DNA from 2 places in the Pelosinus fermentans DSM 17108 genome. Region 2 is predicted to be linked to the other one. Evidence: a T-box and tRNA genes for the amino acid it is inferred to sense, from the RefSeq annotation. Region 2 holds a T-box; the other holds one or more tRNA genes.
The links. The T-box of region 2 lies ahead of FR7_RS08790 (valine--tRNA ligase). A T-box ahead of a tRNA ligase gene usually reads a tRNA of that ligase, here a tRNA-Val.
Positions count from the first base shown of each region.

Region 1: it has a tRNA-Val gene. The T-box ahead of FR7_RS08790 (valine--tRNA ligase) is inferred to sense a tRNA for this amino acid. The anticodon was not compared.

Region 1 covers NZ_AKVN02000001.1:104,169-112,287, forward strand. Annotated here, with positions in the region: gene FR7_RS00460 (PAS domain S-box protein) at 1-52, opposite strand, end outside; gene FR7_RS00465 (methyl-accepting chemotaxis protein) at 374-2,071, opposite strand; tRNA gene FR7_RS00470 (tRNA-Val) at 2,277-2,352, opposite strand; tRNA gene FR7_RS00475 (tRNA-Glu) at 2,357-2,431, opposite strand; tRNA gene FR7_RS00480 (tRNA-Lys) at 2,437-2,512, opposite strand; tRNA gene FR7_RS00485 (tRNA-Phe) at 2,518-2,593, opposite strand; tRNA gene FR7_RS00490 (tRNA-Asp) at 2,598-2,673, opposite strand; tRNA gene FR7_RS00495 (tRNA-Val) at 2,698-2,773, opposite strand; tRNA gene FR7_RS00500 (tRNA-Glu) at 2,779-2,853, opposite strand; tRNA gene FR7_RS00505 (tRNA-Lys) at 2,860-2,935, opposite strand; gene hprK (HPr(Ser) kinase/phosphatase) at 3,067-3,996, opposite strand; gene FR7_RS00515 (adenylosuccinate synthase) at 4,033-5,319, opposite strand; gene dnaB (replicative DNA helicase) at 5,751-7,085, opposite strand; gene lonC (Lon family ATP-dependent protease) at 7,110-8,119, opposite strand, start outside.
Region 2 covers NZ_AKVN02000001.1:1,965,848-1,973,966, forward strand. Annotated here, with positions in the region: gene FR7_RS08770 (SLC13 family permease) at 1-1,006, shown strand, start outside; gene FR7_RS08775 (hypothetical protein) at 1,131-1,619, shown strand; gene FR7_RS08780 (3'-5' exonuclease) at 1,805-2,359, shown strand; gene FR7_RS08785 (ArsB/NhaD family transporter) at 2,625-3,911, shown strand; T-box leader at 4,027-4,263, shown strand; gene FR7_RS08790 (valine--tRNA ligase) at 4,337-7,015, shown strand; gene FR7_RS08795 (bifunctional folylpolyglutamate synthase/dihydrofolate synthase) at 7,176-8,119, shown strand, end outside.

The sequences.
Region 1 (8,119 bases), 1.9 Mb from region 2:
TAGCCGCTTCACGTTTGAATTCTTCAGTAAGAACCTTTTTTACATTTCCCAAAGATATGTCCCTCCCCATTATGATACTCTGTTCCCTTGAATTAGCAACCATTCCTGTCTCTACCAGCACTGCAAGTATTTTAACTGTATCTAGCCGATCTCCCTTCCTTGTCGTAAGATAAGAACCAGCCATCCTCAGATGCAGTTTTCCTACATCATTATGGATTAAATTACAAAATATCTCATATTTATAATAGTATACCATCCTGCCTTACTTTTCTATAGTTCCCTGATTAAGGTTTCTCTCTCTTTTGTTAATTTAAGGCTAGCAAAAGAACTCTGCCCCTAGAGGCAGAGTTCTTTAGTAATACCTGAATTTTCGTTATACCTTAAACTTCTTTACAATCTCCATCATTTCCGTCGCTAACTGAGCTAATTTAGCTGCATTCGTATCGATCTCATGCATACCAGCCGTCTGCTCTTCAGCCGAAGCTGCAACGACTTCAGAACTTGCCGAGGTGGCATGAGCCACTGTCGTAATATTTTCCACACTGGCTACGACGGTCTGGATACCCAGGGAAGTTTCATGCATGGAAGCGGCCACATGTTCAATTTCATTTTTTACCATATCCATTTTCTCTACAATTACATCAAAGCCTTTTTGCGCTGCAATGGTAGAGCTTTTTCCCTTGTCAACTTCCTGATTTGCTTTCTTTACAGTAGAAACGGCAAAGTTAATATCATTTCCCATATTATCAATAATCTTGGCAATCTCATCCGTTGCACTAGCACTTTGTTCCGCCAGCTTTCGTACTTCTTCAGCCACAACTGCAAAACCACGGCCAGCTTCCCCTGCCCGCGCCGCCTCAATGGCAGCATTTAATGCTAAAAGATTAGTTTGAGCAGCAATACTGTTAATTAAATCTACAATTCCCTTTATCTTTACCGATCCTTGGTCCAGATTTGTAGTAACTGTCGTAATCTGATTCATGGAGGAGGTAATCGATTCATTTTGCGTAACGGTTTGTGCCAGCAGCCCCATTGCGTTCGCGGCTTCTACTACTGCATTTTGAGCATTGTTATTGGCTTCCGCAGTACTAGCATTAATTTCTTCAGAGCTTGCTGAGATTTCTTCCATCGTAGCAGAAATATTACTAATATTATCTGCATTCTGAGAAGATCCAGCAGCAATGTTGGTTACACTTTCAGCTACAGTTTCTACTGCTCTTAATTGTTCACTCACAGAATCACTTAATTCGATACTCGTCGAGCTTAGTATCTGGCTGCTGTTGGTAAGCTGGGAAACGAAACCTTTAAGAGATTTTTTCATCTCAATGACGATATATCCCATATCACCAATTTCATCATTACGGGTAGGATAAACATCTTTTCCTGTAAGATTCAGATTTCCGACCTCAGCTAATTCGCTGTTGATATTTTTAAGGCGGCTCGCTAAGTTTCTGCTGTACCAGATACCCATGCAGACCACGATACAGGCTATAACAATACTATAAATAAGAGAATTCCTGCCAGTAGCTGTTGCATCCTGCAGTACTGCATCTGCTCTTTCATTTATGTATTTTTGTTGTCGTACATCTAACTTACGAAACTGTTCATCAATATCTTTTACTAAATTTCGTCCTTGGGTTGTGAGCTGCGTCAAATTCGGAGCATTTGCCTTTTTGGCAGCAATGACTTTATCACCTAATACTACATAATCATTTACTAATTTCGCCAGCAGGATTCCATCCTCTTTTGTTTCTGCCATCTTGGAAGTATCACTATATTCTTTGGCCAATTCACTGCTCTTCTTAATCTTCTCACGATATCCCTGTTCATAAACTGCGCCATCAGGATAAAAGAGGAAACCTCTCATATCAAGTAATGCTCCCGTAAATTCCAAGTGGCCTGATTTTACAAGGTTAGCGCTTACTACATTGTGTTTTACCAGTTCCTCGGTGGTCTGACCGCTTGATATAAGCTTATACACCGTAAAACCCAATACAGATACTAATAAAAATATAACGAGAATAAACATACAGGTAAGTTGTAACACGATCGGCAGCCTTTTCTTTTCCATTTCTCTTCCTCCATTTAGATAAAAGTTCGAAAACTCTCTCTATTCTCTTTTTTCTAAATTTATCTACAGTAATATATTCTATGTAAAATTACATAATCCTCCAAATATTACATGAATTGTTCATAACTTTTTATCTAATTTGTCGGATTCCATCAGAATAAACAAGAAAACCTCACGTTTTATCAACGTGAGGTTAATTTACAATTGGTGGGCGATGACAGGATCGAACTGCCGACATCCTGCTTGTAAGGCAGGCGCTCTCCCAGCTGAGCTAATCGCCCGAATTGGTGACCCGTGGGGGAATCGAACCCCCGTTATCGCCGTGAAAGGGCGGTGTCTTGACCGCTTGACCAACGGGCCATAAATGGTGGCTCACCCGCGGCTCGAACGCGGGACACCCTGATTAAAAGTCAGGTGCTCTACCAACTGAGCTAGTGAACCGGAAATGGTGCCTCAAGACAGAATCGAACTGTCGACACGAGGATTTTCAGTCCTCTGCTCTACCGACTGAGCTATCGAGGCATAATGGCGACCCAGATCGGATTTGAACCGACGACCTCCGCCGTGACAGGGCGGCATTCTAACCGCTAAACTACTGGGCCATGCTTTGTTGTAAGAGGTAATGGTGGTGGGCGATGACAGGATCGAACTGCCGACATCCTGCTTGTAAGGCAGGCGCTCTCCCAGCTGAGCTAATCGCCCGTGTTTGGTGACCCGTGGGGGAATCGAACCCCCGTTATCGCCGTGAAAGGGCGGTGTCTTGACCGCTTGACCAACGGGCCGTAAAATGGTGACCCACCCGCGGCTCGAACGCGGGACACCCTGATTAAAAGTCAGGTGCTCTACCAACTGAGCTAGTGGATCATCTCGCTCTCACAAGATATGATTATATAGGAATATTCGATTACTGTCAACTTCTTTTTATTGTTAATTTCATCTGCTGCGTCAAATAGATCCTATTTTCGACAAACTATTATTCGATTTTCTGTACTGCCTCAATCCGGCGTATTTCCCAAACAGAACTTTCTTTGTTTTTCAATAAAGTCTTCCACGGCATTATAGCCCGATTTATTGAGTCGGTAATTCATTGCTGCCACTTCAATAATATTAGATAAATTCCGTCCAGGACGGACAGGAATGGTTTTGCAAGGCAGTCCGACTCCTAAAATCTCATGGTGCTCTTCATCAAGACCCAGACGATCATAAGCCTTGGTTTGATCCCACTCTTCTAACTGAATGACAAGATGAATTTTTTGATTTGGTCTGACAGCACCAATACCAAACAATGCCTTAACATTTAAAATACCAAGCCCTCTAACTTCCATTACATGACGCAATACTTCTGGCGCCGTACCGGTCAGTACATTCTCTTCCGTACGGGTGACTTCTACGGCATCATCTGCCACCAGACGGTGTCCCCTTTTAATCAGATCCAGTGCAGTTTCACTCTTTCCGATGCCACTTTCTCCAATAATTAAAGTTCCTACACCATGCACGTCCACTAGAACTGCATGAAGAGTCGTACTTGGTGCAAGCTTATGCTCTAGATAATTAGTTAGCTGAGCAATGAAACGAGTCGTAGCTAAACGGGTACGAAAAACTGGCAATTGGCGGTGTGCCGCCAATTGCAGCCAACGTTCAGGAAGTATAATATTGCGAGTGATCACTAAACAGGGAAAATGCAGATTAATAAATGACAGCCACCGCTCATTTGCCAAATTTTCGCTTAAGGTCTCTAGAAATGCCGATTCTGCTGTGCCAATTACTTGAATGCGCTGCTCATCAAAATGCTGCAGATAACCTGCTAAAGCCAGCCCCGGTCGATTGATGTCAGACACTTCTACCGGAACGTTAAGATTACAATTTTTATCCACGACCGTAAGACAAAAAGAATCAACAATTTCTTTTAACAACAAGGCTGCCATCTATATCACCTACATGCTAAATTATTCCCTTGCTATTTATCCAAAAATCTCGTGCATTACAATGGTCTGATCACGACCAGGACCAACCGATACAATACCAAGCTTAATGTCTGCAACTTCACTTAAACGTTCTAAATAAAGACGTGCATTCAAAGGCAGATCAGCATAGTTACGAATGCCAGTGGTATCACTTTGCCAGCCTGGCAGTTCTTCATAGATAGGTTCTACTTCTGCTAGTGCTTTTAAACTGGCAGGAAACTCTTCCAATAACTTGCCTTTATATTTATAGCCAACACATAACTTTACTGCTTTTAACTCATCTAGAATGTCCAAGCGAGTGATTGCCATATAATCAATACCACTTAATCGGCCAGCATAACCTACTACACTGGCATCCAGCCAACCGCAACGGCGAGGGCGGCCGGTAACTGTACCATACTCATGACCTCTATCTCGGATGTGATCGCCAACTTCATCAAATAATTCTGTAGGGAACGGACCTTCTCCTACACGAGTCGTATAGGCTTTCACTACGCCAATTACTTTGTCAATTTTAGTAGGTCCAATACCTGCACCTACGCACACTCCGCCAGCAATGGGGTTGGATGAAGTAACATATGGATAGGTTCCATGATCCAAATCCAATAAGGTTGCTTGCGCGCCTTCAAATAATACTTTTTCTCCATTTTTTAATGCTTTGTTTAAAGCTGCCGATGTATCGCAAACATAAGCACGTAATTCATCTGCATAACCTAAATATTCTTTTCTTACGGTTTCATAATCAAAGCCTTCCAGACCGTAAACAGCTTTTAGCAAATGATTTTTAGCCTCGAGATTTCGCTTGAGTTTATCTGAGAACTCTTCCTCATCCAATAAGTCTACGATACGAATTCCACATCTAGAGTTTTTATCCATATAGCATGGACCAATGCCTCTTTTGGTCGTACCAATCTTATGATCACCACGATAGGTTTCTTCTGCTTCATCCAATAAACGATGATATGGCATAATAACATGAGCCCGGTTAGAAATTTTTAAACCTGAGGTATCAATTCCCTGACTCTGCATTCCCTTAATTTCCTTAAGTATGACGCCTGGATCAACTACCACACCATTACCAACAACGCAAGTCTTGCCTTTATATAAAATTCCTGATGGCAATAGCTGCAATTTAAATTGTTTCCCCTCTACTACCACAGTATGACCTGCGTTATTACCACCTTGGTATCGAGCAACAACATCTGCTTTTTCTGCCAAATAATCTACGATCTTTCCTTTTCCTTCATCGCCCCACTGAGTTCCCATTACTACTACTGCTGGCATAATATTCACCCTTCCCATCTTTTTAAAATACTTTTGCCAAAAGTTCTTTTCTCTCTTTTTAACTTCTGGTATCATTTTACTTTAGAATCTATTTCTACTTATAAACCAAACCTAATGTACCTAACCAGTTATCCACAAACTGTGGATAACTTTGTTAATAAGTTGTTTATAATTAGGCATGCTTATTTTATCCCTAGACTATAAAATTCACTCACCATCTTAGTACTCATTCAATTTAAATTTAAAGTCTAGATTTTTTCCCTCATATAGCATAGCACTTAGTACTAAAAGTGTCAATGTATTTTCGAATGTTTTTCATGTTTGTCCACCCATTGTTCGGATTTTCTTGCAAAACTTCTATTTATTTTTAATAGAAGTACTGATTTTTCCGCAAAACATCATAAAAATAGAGGAGATATCATCTACCTCCTCTATCCTGGCAATTTCGACAAATCACTAAACTTCGTAAATTGTTTGTGGAAGAATAGTTGAACGGTGTCAACTGGACCATTACGATGTTTGGCAATAATAACTTCCGTAATATTTTTCTGCTCACTATCAGGATTGTAATAGTCATCCCGATAGAGAAAAGCCACAATATCCGCATCCTGTTCTAATGATCCAGATTCTCGAAGATCGCTCAGCATCGGTTTCTTTACCTGTCTGGACTCTACACTACGACTAAGCTGAGACAAGGCGATAACAGGGACATTAATTTCCCTGGCCAAAGCCTTTAGAGAACGGGAAATTTCTGAAATCTCCTGCTGACGATTCTCGCTCCCTTTCCCCTTTCCACTGCCTTGCATAAGCTGCAGATAGTCAATAATAATTAAGCTCAAGTTATGCTCTATCTTTAAGCGTCTTGCTTTTGAGCGCATTTCCATTACGGTAATACCTGCTGTATCATCGATAAAAATAGGTGCTGCAGACAATCTGTCTGCCCCGCTGACGAGTTTCGTCCAATCTTTAGCTTCCAGCTCACCAATTCGCAATCGCTGAGAATCAATGGCGGATTCTGCACACAACATACGTTGAACCAATTGCTCTTTGGACATTTCCAGACTGAAGAATGCCACTGCCTTTTTCTCGGCAATTCCAATATGCTGGGCAATATTCAGTACAAACGCCGTTTTTCCCATACTCGGACGAGCTGCGATCAGAATCAAATCAGAGGGCTGCAGACCTGAAGTTAGCTTATCTAAGTCTTTAAATCCAGTGGAAAGACCGGTTATACTGCCTTTTGAAGCATATAGCTGTTCAATTTTATTAAATGCATCAAAGATAATACTCTTAATGGGAGTAAATTCTCCCCCCATTTTTCGGCTGGATACAGATAGTATCATTTTTTCAGCGCTATCTAAAATAGTAGCTACTTCTTCACTGCCTTCATATCCCATGCCGGCAATATTGGTAGCAGCGTTAATCAATTGACGCAGCAGTGCTTTTTCTTCTACGATTCTTGCATGATACAATACATTAGCAGCAGTCGGTACACTATTTGCCAGGGAGGTTACATAAGCAATCCCGCCCGCTGCTTCCAGCTTGTCTTCTTTGCGCAGAAACTCAATAACAGTAACCATATCCACTGCATCATTTTTATTAAAAAGTTCCAGCATAGCATTATAGATTAAGCGATGAGCTTCGCGATAACAATCTTCCGGCCGCAATAACTCAGCAACCTTAGAAATTGCCTCCCGCTCAATCAGCATGGCGCCAAGTACTGCCTGCTCAGCTTCCATATTTTGTGGTGGTATTCTATCTAACAATCAGCTTGCCTCCTCCCCATCTTGCTATGCACTTTTTTGCTCTGTATCAGACAATAGAATGGCTAGTGCTTCTTCTACGTTATCTACAGGACAGATTTCTAAGCCCAAATGCCCTTGGGGAATATCTTTTTCATTTTCTTTCGGAATAATCATAGTCGTAATACCGGCCTGCTTAGCACCATAGGCTTTCTCAAAGACACCACCGACAGCCTTCACTTTACCCTGAATGGAAATTTCACCTGTCACTGCAACATCCTGGCGAATGGGACGCTCGGTAATAGCAGAAATAATTGCCGCCAAAATGCCCGTCCCAGCGGAAGGACCATCAATGCGTCCGCCGCCAATAATGTTGATGTGAATGTCATAGTTGCCTAAATCTTCACCTGTTATCTTTCTGACTACAGCCGCAGCATTAAAGACCGAATCTTTCGCCATACTGCCCGCTGTATCATTAAAGCGCATACGTCCCTTACCCTTTTCTCCTGCTGCAAAGGATACAGCTTCAATTTCTAATACAGAACCAAGATAACCAGCCACACCCAGACCAAAGACTTTACCAACTTCACCAATATTAGCCGCCTTAAGATTTACAAAAGGAGTTAGACGGCTAACCTGTACTACTTTATATACATCCTCATGAGTAATGACGACCTTTTCCTGATCACTGGACCGATATAAAGCGATACCAAAGGCATCGGATAAGATATTAACAGCCTTACGGCCTTCAATGGTATATTCACTAATCAAAGCAGCTACATCAGATTCTAAAGCCACATCTAATTTGACTGCCGCATTATAAACAATTTCTTCTATATGCTTTGGCGTCAAAGGCTCGAAGTAAATTTCAGCACAGCGTGACCGTATCGCAGGATTAATTTCCGACGCATCTCTTGTGGTCGCACCAATCAGAATAAAATCGGCGGGCGCACCATCTTCAAAAAGCTTTCTAATGTACTTGGGAACATTCGGATCAGAAGGATCATAATAGGCGGATTCAAAAGATACTCGCTTGTCTTCTAATACCTTTAGCAGCT
Region 2 (8,119 bases):
TGAAAATGGTTTGATGTTTGCGGTGATGCTTATTACTGCAGTTTTATCAGCTGTTAGCTCCAATACCGGTACAACAGCAGCGCTTATGCCTGTCATTATTGGTATCTGCGCCGTGGCTAAGATTTCAGCCTCTCGTCAGCTTATGCCTCTGGCCTTTGCTGCTGGCTTAGGAGGGATTATAACCCTTGTTGGTACACCCCCTAATATTATTGCGGCTGGTGCGTTAAAAGCTGCCGGCTTTGAGCCTTTTGGCTTTTTCGAATTTGCTTGGATCGGTATTCCCCTTACGATTGCCGGTATGGTATACATGATGTTTATCGGGAAACATTTGTTGCCTAAAATGGAAATTTCAACGGATCAAGAAATTGAACAAGAGATTGAAGTGAGTGTGAATGATCCGAAGAAAATGTGGATTTCGGGTATTATCCTGCTTGCTGTAGTGATTGTTATGGGACTTGATCTTAAAGCAATACCTCTTGAGATCGCTGCCATTATTGGAGCAATTCTTGCTGTGCTTACAGGCTGCTTAAAAGAAAAACAAGCCTATCATAGTATTGACTGGGTAACTATTTTTCTCTTTGCAGGCATGATGCCGATTGCTGCTGCTATGGAAAAAAGCGGGGCAGGCAAGATGATAGCCGATATTGTTGTAAATGCAATGGGAGGAAGTCCATCACCGATGGTAGTGACTGCAAGTCTCTTTATCCTTTCTTGCGGATTGACGCAGTTTATGTCTAATACTGCTTCGACTGCTTTATTGGCACCGATTGGCATTTCTATTGCAAAAGGAATCGGAGCCAGTCCTCACGCTGTATTGATGGCTATTGCCGTTGCTGCATCCTGCGCCTTTGCCACTCCTGTAGGAACTCCGCCGAATACACTGGTGCTTGGTCCTGGTGGATATAAATTTATGGACTATGTGAAAGCTGGGAGCGGTCTTGTTCTTGTCTGCTTTATCGTTTCCATTATTATTATTCCCATGGTATGGCCATTTTTTCCGAAATAAGATCATCCTTTGTCAGGGGGGCAAGAAGATGCTTGCTCCCTTGAGTGTATTTACGATATGATAATAGTAAGAGTTTTCTTGAGAAATGGTCTTGCATTCTAAATGACTTGAACACGGAGGTATCATGGTAAAATATCAAGAAACATCACAATTTTGTAAAGAAAAACTTTTCTGGATGGGTTTATCTGTCATTGCACTTATCATATGGATGGGAATTGAGGTTCAATCATATATTGCAGGGAAACCCAGTTTCCTTGGCATAGCCTATATTGGTTTGTTTTGTGGATTGTTACTGTGGCGCTATGCTGTACGCTATACCTATGTGCTAACAAATAAAGAGCTAATCATTACAAGTCAATTCCTCTATGTTTCTCGTACATTTACAGTCCACTTGGACTCTCTGGAGTGCTATTCCAATCAATATAAAGGAAATATTTTTAAGCGTAGGGGCGTAAGCCGCCTTATTCATCGCTATTCTGCTGCTGATGGCAGAGATACTCGAATGTTAACATTTATGGAGAAGGGAAAAGCCTGTGGTTTGCTCCTTAAAATCAGTGATGCATTTATGAATAAGTTGAAGATCTTGCGACCAGAGATATATGAAAGCATGTAAGGCAATAGAATCACTAAATGGAATGTAGGAGCCTCTCAGAAAAGTTGGGAGATTCCTACATTTTTTTTATATAAAAGAATTTAGGCTATAAACTTTGATGAGATAATGATATACTACAAAGTATATTATTTTAGTGGCTATATTTTATATAGAGAGGAGCAGTGCGCACCTAGCGCCAAGGGATAATGGATTTTGTTGCAATTGATTTTGAAACGGCCAATGCCAGCCGGTCAAGTGTATGTAGTATGGCGGCTGTAACAGTAGAAAATGGACAGATTGTGCGCTCGGCTTATTCGTTAATTCGACCACCTATGCTAAAGTTTGATTTTCGGAATATACAAGTTCACGGCATACATCCAGAGCAGGTAGTAAATAAGCCAACCTTTGATCAACTGTGGGAAAGAATCCGTCCTCATCTTGAAAATAAGATTGTGATCGCGCACAATGCGACCTTTGATATTAGTGTATTACGAAGTATCTTACGAGAATATTCTTTACCCGTTCCTGCATTTAAACATGCTTGTACGGTTCAAATTGCCAAAAAAGCATGGCCAGGTGGAGAAAACTATAAGTTAAATACCTTGGCCCAGCGTTTTCAGATTGATTTTGATCATCATAATGCTCTGCATGATGCTCGAACTTGTGCTCAAATTGCTCTGCTTGCCGGGCAGGAATTAAAATCAAGTAATTTTTTGCAGATGATGCATTTGTTAAAGCTCTCAGTAAAAGATTTTGTGTAAGTGTAATGGACAGGAAAAGTAATCTTGTGGTAAAATACTTTTAGTTTGTATAGGCTGATATCGTTTTTCATATGATATTAGTATATCGCTAGACAAATACATATGGGAACGTTTATGGAGGAGTCTGTCACCCGGCAGGCTTCTTTTTGCATTTTTGGGGAAGACTAAGGGCGAAAAGGGGTTGAAGTAATGATTAGGAACAAAATTGCAATGAATGAGTTTTATAAGCTTATCATCGAATACTAGGAATAAGAGGAGACGTTATATGGAAAAATCACTTATTGCGGTCATTGTGTTTTTAGTGGCATATGCCTTAATTATTTCAGAAAAGATTCATCGTACAGTTACTGCTTTGGGAGGAGCTGTTTTATTAATTCTCTTTCAGGTAATTAATCAAGAAACAGCGTTTCATCATATTGATTTTAATACAATTGGACTTTTGATCGGGATGATGATTATGGTCTCGATTGTTAGTCAAACAGGCTTATTTAATTATTTAGCAATATGGGCAGCTAAAAAAGTGAATGCTGATCCTGTGAAGCTCTTAGTTTCCCTTGCTATTTTAACTGCTGTAAGTTCGGCACTTTTAGACAACGTAACAACGGTGCTTTTAATGACTCCTGTTATTTTCAGCATTACTGCTCAGCTGAAAGTTCCGCCAATACCATATTTAATTACGGAAATCATTGCATCAAATATTGGCGGTACAGCAACTTTGATTGGCGATCCTCCCAATATTATGATTGGCAGTGCCGTGAAAGAGTTAACATTTGCAGCATTTATTAATAATTTAGCATTGATTTCATGCTTCATTCTGGTTATTACATTAGGGATATTGGTGCTTATTTATCGCAATCGTCTGAAGACTACGGAGGAACTTAAAGCGAAAGTAATGGAACTGGATGAGAAAAAGCAACTTCAAGATATTCCTTTGCTTAAAAAATCGTTGTTTGTCCTTTCAATTACTATCGGCGCTTTCTGCTTTCATCAGGTTCTTCATTTAGAGTCGGCTACGGTTGCCCTTTCCGGAGCAGTATTATTATTAATAATGACCTATGCCCAATCAGAACATGAGCTGGAAAGGATTTTTCACAAAATTGAATGGTTAACGATTTTCTTCTTCGTTGGCTTATTTATCCTGGTGTCTGGATTAGTTGAGACGGGTATTATTTCTGTATTAGCCCAAGATCTAATGAATTTAACGGCAGGTAATTCCGTGGCTACTGCAATGGTGATCTTGTGGCTGAGTGCGATTGCTTCGGCTTTTGTTGATAATATTCCCTTTGTGGCTACGATGATTCCCCTTATCAAAGAAATGGGAACCATGGGCGTTGCTAATCTTGAACCTCTCTGGTGGAGCTTAGCCCTAGGAGCTTGTCTAGGAGGAAATGGTACATTAATTGGAGCTAGCGCTAATGTGATTGTTGTTGGGCTAGCCGCACAAAATGGTCATAGCATTTCTTTTATAAAATACTTTAAAGTGGCATTTCCGTTAATGATATTATCAATTGTGATTTCTAGTGTATATATTTATTTAAGATATCTTGGATAACTATAGGTATGAGATAAGCTGCTAATTGAGTGGATATTTATTTCTAGAGTATAGAATCTTGTATGTATTCTTGACAAATACTATATACTATGGGTATAGTATATAGTATATATTTTTAGAGGCTATGATAGGAAGGAGTACGTTATTACCGCCGTATAGAGAGGAGATCCGTGGCTGAAAGATCTCTCGGAAGTGGGATAGCGGAAGGTAGTCCTGGAGCTATTGCATTGAATTGATAGTAGGTGCAGTCGGTATGCCCCGTTATGGTACTGGAGTTTGAGTGATTCTAAAGAGTAGAGTTATCTCAAAGAAACAAGGTGGTACCACGAAAGTATGCTCTTTCGTCCTTTTAGGATGAAAGGGCTTTTCTATTTTTTCAGCATAATATTTTTCTCATAGTTATTAAATAGTAGGAGGATCTCTAGATGGAAAAGAATATTCCAACTGTGTATGACCCACAGGCAGTGGAAGAAAAGTGGTATAAATATTGGGAAGAGAATGGTTTCTTTCATGAGGAAGTAAATAAGGACAAAAAACCTTTTAGCATTGTGATTCCCCCGCCTAATGTAACTGGGCAGTTACATATGGGCCATGCGTTAGATAATGCCTTGCAGGACATTCTAATTCGTTTTCGCCGTATGCAAGGCTACAATACCTTGTGGATGCCAGGAACCGACCATGCTGGTATTGCTACGCAAATAAAAGTAGAAGAAATGTTGGTTAAAGAAGGCAGCTCTCGCCACGATCTGGGGCGTGAGAAGTTTATCGAAAAAGTTTGGGAATGGAAAGAGCAGTATGGGGATCGGATTATTAAACAATTAAAAAGTTTAGGTGCTTCTTGTGATTGGCAAAGAGAGCGCTTTACCATGGATGAAGGCTGCTCTGAAGCAGTGCGTGAGGTTTTTGTCTCATTATACGAGAAGGGACTTATTTATCAGGGCAACCGCATTACCAATTGGTGTCCTCGTTGTAATACTGCACTTAGCGATATTGAAGTAGAACATGAAGAAAAACCAGGGAATTTATATCATGTTCGTTATCTGGTAAAGGGAAGCCAGGGGGAATATGTCACGGTGGCTACGACTCGGCCAGAAACCATGCTGGGTGATACTGCAGTAGCTGTAAATCCAGAAGATGCTCGCTTTCGTGATTTAATTGGGAAACAATTAGTATTGCCTTTAGTAGGACGGCTGATTCCAGTTATTGCAGATGAATATGTAGATCCTGCTTTTGGTACAGGTGCTGTTAAGATAACGCCTGCTCATGACCCGAATGATTTTGAAATGGGGCTGCGTCATAATTTACCCCAAATCGTTGTAATTGCTAACGATGGTACAATGGCAGCGGATACTGGTAAATATGCAGGGATGGATCGTTATGAGTGCCGTAAAATATTGGTTGCTGACTTAGAAGAAATAGGTTCTTTGGTAAAAGTGGATGACCATATGCATGCTGTAGGGCACTGTCAGCGTTGTACTACTGTTGTAGAACCATTAGTATCTAAGCAGTGGTTTGTTAAAATTCAGTCATTAGCAGAACCGGCGATTGAGGCTGTGACAACAGGTGCCATTCAGTTTGTGCCTGAGCGATTTACTAAAACCTATATTAATTGGATGGAGAATATTCGGGATTGGTGTATTTCTCGCCAGCTTTGGTGGGGACATCGTATTCCAGCTTGGTATTGTGAATGTGGAGAAACCATTGTAGCTCGTGAAGCAGTTACTGCATGCCCTAAATGCGGCAGTCATCGCATAGAACAAGATGAAGATGTATTAGATACTTGGTTTAGCTCCGGCTTATGGCCTTTTTCTACCATGGGATGGCCAGAAGCTACAGAAGAATTAGAGCAGTTTTACCCTACAAGTGTACTGGTAACTGGTTATGATATTATTTTCTTCTGGGTAGCCAGAATGATTATGATGGGTTTAGAATTTAAGAAAGAAATTCCTTTTAAACATGTATTTATTCATGGCTTGGTACGTGACTCACAAGGACGTAAAATGAGTAAATCCTTAGGAAATGGGATTGATCCATTGGAAGTTATTGATAAAAATGGTGCAGATACTCTACGTTTTACATTAGTGACAGGTAATACGCCGGGAAATGATATGCGCTTTTATTGGGAACGGGTAGAATCTAGTCGTAATTTTGCCAATAAGCTTTGGAATGCATCTCGCTTTGTATTGATGAATTTAGAAGACGTAACCACTGTGGAACAATTAGCAAGTTATGGTGCCGCAGCCAAGGAGAAGGATTATTTCACATTAGCAGATAAATGGATCTTAAGCCGTTACGCTAAGACGGTGAGTGAGGTAACTCGTAATTTAGAACGCTTTGAATTAGGAGAAGCAGCTCGTCTGTTATATGAATTTATTTGGAATGAATATTGTGACTGGTACATTGAAATGGCAAAAGCAAGATTGTACAACAAAGAAGCAGTCCAGGATCGGAATACTGCTCAGTATGTCTTATGGTATGTATTAGAAAATACATTAAAACTGTTGCATCCATTTATGCCATTTATTACAGAAAGTATTTGGCAGCATTTGCCTCATGATGGACAGAGCATCATGGTAGCTGATTGGCCTGCTGACAATTCAGCAATACTTGTTAATGAAGATACCGAACAACAGATGGTTACAATGATGGAAACCATTAAGTCAATTCGCAATATGAGAGCGGAAGTGAACGTGCCGCCAGGGAAAAAGAGTGAAGTTATTTTGCAAATTATAGCTAGTGAATTTCAGCAGGTGTTTGCAAGCAATTTACAGTATATAAAAACTCTGGCTTCAGCAGAATCTGTCCAATTGTTAGGAGCCGATGACGCCAAACCAGATAATGCGATGACTGCAGTAGTGAGTGGTGTGGAAATTTATCTGCCATTAAAAGGTTTAATTGATATAGAAAAAGAATCTCTTCGCTTAAATAAAGAATTAACAACATTAGGCAAAGAAATTGCTCGTATTGATGGAAAGCTTTCTAATGAAGGTTTTGTAGCGAAGGCACCAGCAGAAGTGATTGCAAAAGAAAAAGCAAAAGCAGAAGAGTATCAAGAAAAACAAACAGCAATTCGGGAACGGTTAGCTTATTTGGCTACGTTGTAAAGGTAGTAAATAGAGTGGTATGGTTTGTGAACCACAAAGGCACAGTGCTGCTTTAAGGCATATAAAGTAGGTATGAAGGAAGTTTATTAAAGTCTCCTTTTGTCCTTTGTACTTTTGTGGTTCCATTATTTTTCAGTTTGTTTAGGAAGGCGTGAAAACAATGACATATGAAGAAGCCCTGACCTATTTAACTAATTTAACTAAGTTTGGCATTAATTTAGGCTTAGCTAGAATTGAAAAGCTATTAGAATTGATGGACCATCCGGAAAAAAAATTTAAAACCATTCATATAGCTGGTACGAATGGCAAAGGATCAACGACAGCAATGTTAGCATCCATTCTAAGGTCTTCAGGAATAAAAACAGGTATGTATACATCGCCCCACTTATCTGCGTATACAGAACGTATGATTGTGAATGGAAAAGAAATTACTCCTGATGAATTTGGAGAGGCTATTGCGTATACAAGTAGATTTATGGGGAAAATAGTAGAGCAAGGATTTGGTCATCCAACTGAATTTGAAGTGCTAACGGCTGCTGCATTTTATTATTTTGCAGCCTGCGGTGTGGAGTATGCTGTAATTGAAGTTGGTTTGGGCGGGCTTTTGGATTCAACCAATGTGATTATGCCTGAAATAACAGTGATTACCAACGTTACTCTGGACCATACAGATAAATGTGGCAGTACCGTAAGGGAAATTGCCTATCATAAATCAGGAATTATTAAAGAAAATGTCCCGGTGATTACAGGTGCCCAAGGAGAAGCTTTAGATGTTATAAAAAATATCTCACAAAAAAGCGCAGCGACTTGTTACGTATTCAGAGAAGATTTTTCAGCAGCATTTCTTGAAATGGAAGGGGAATGTCAAAGAGTAATGGTAGCGATTGGAACTGAAAGAAAAGCAGTTCCCTTTCTTGTTAATCTTCTAGGCGGACATCAAGTCGATAATTGTGCAGTCGCAGTTATGACTGCAATGGTTCTGGGAAAAGATGAAAGACGTATTGATCTATCTGCAATCGAAAAGGGACTACTAACAGTACGGTGGCCTGGACGGTTTGAGGTTATGCCTGGACGACCGACTGTGATTATTGATGGTGCACATAA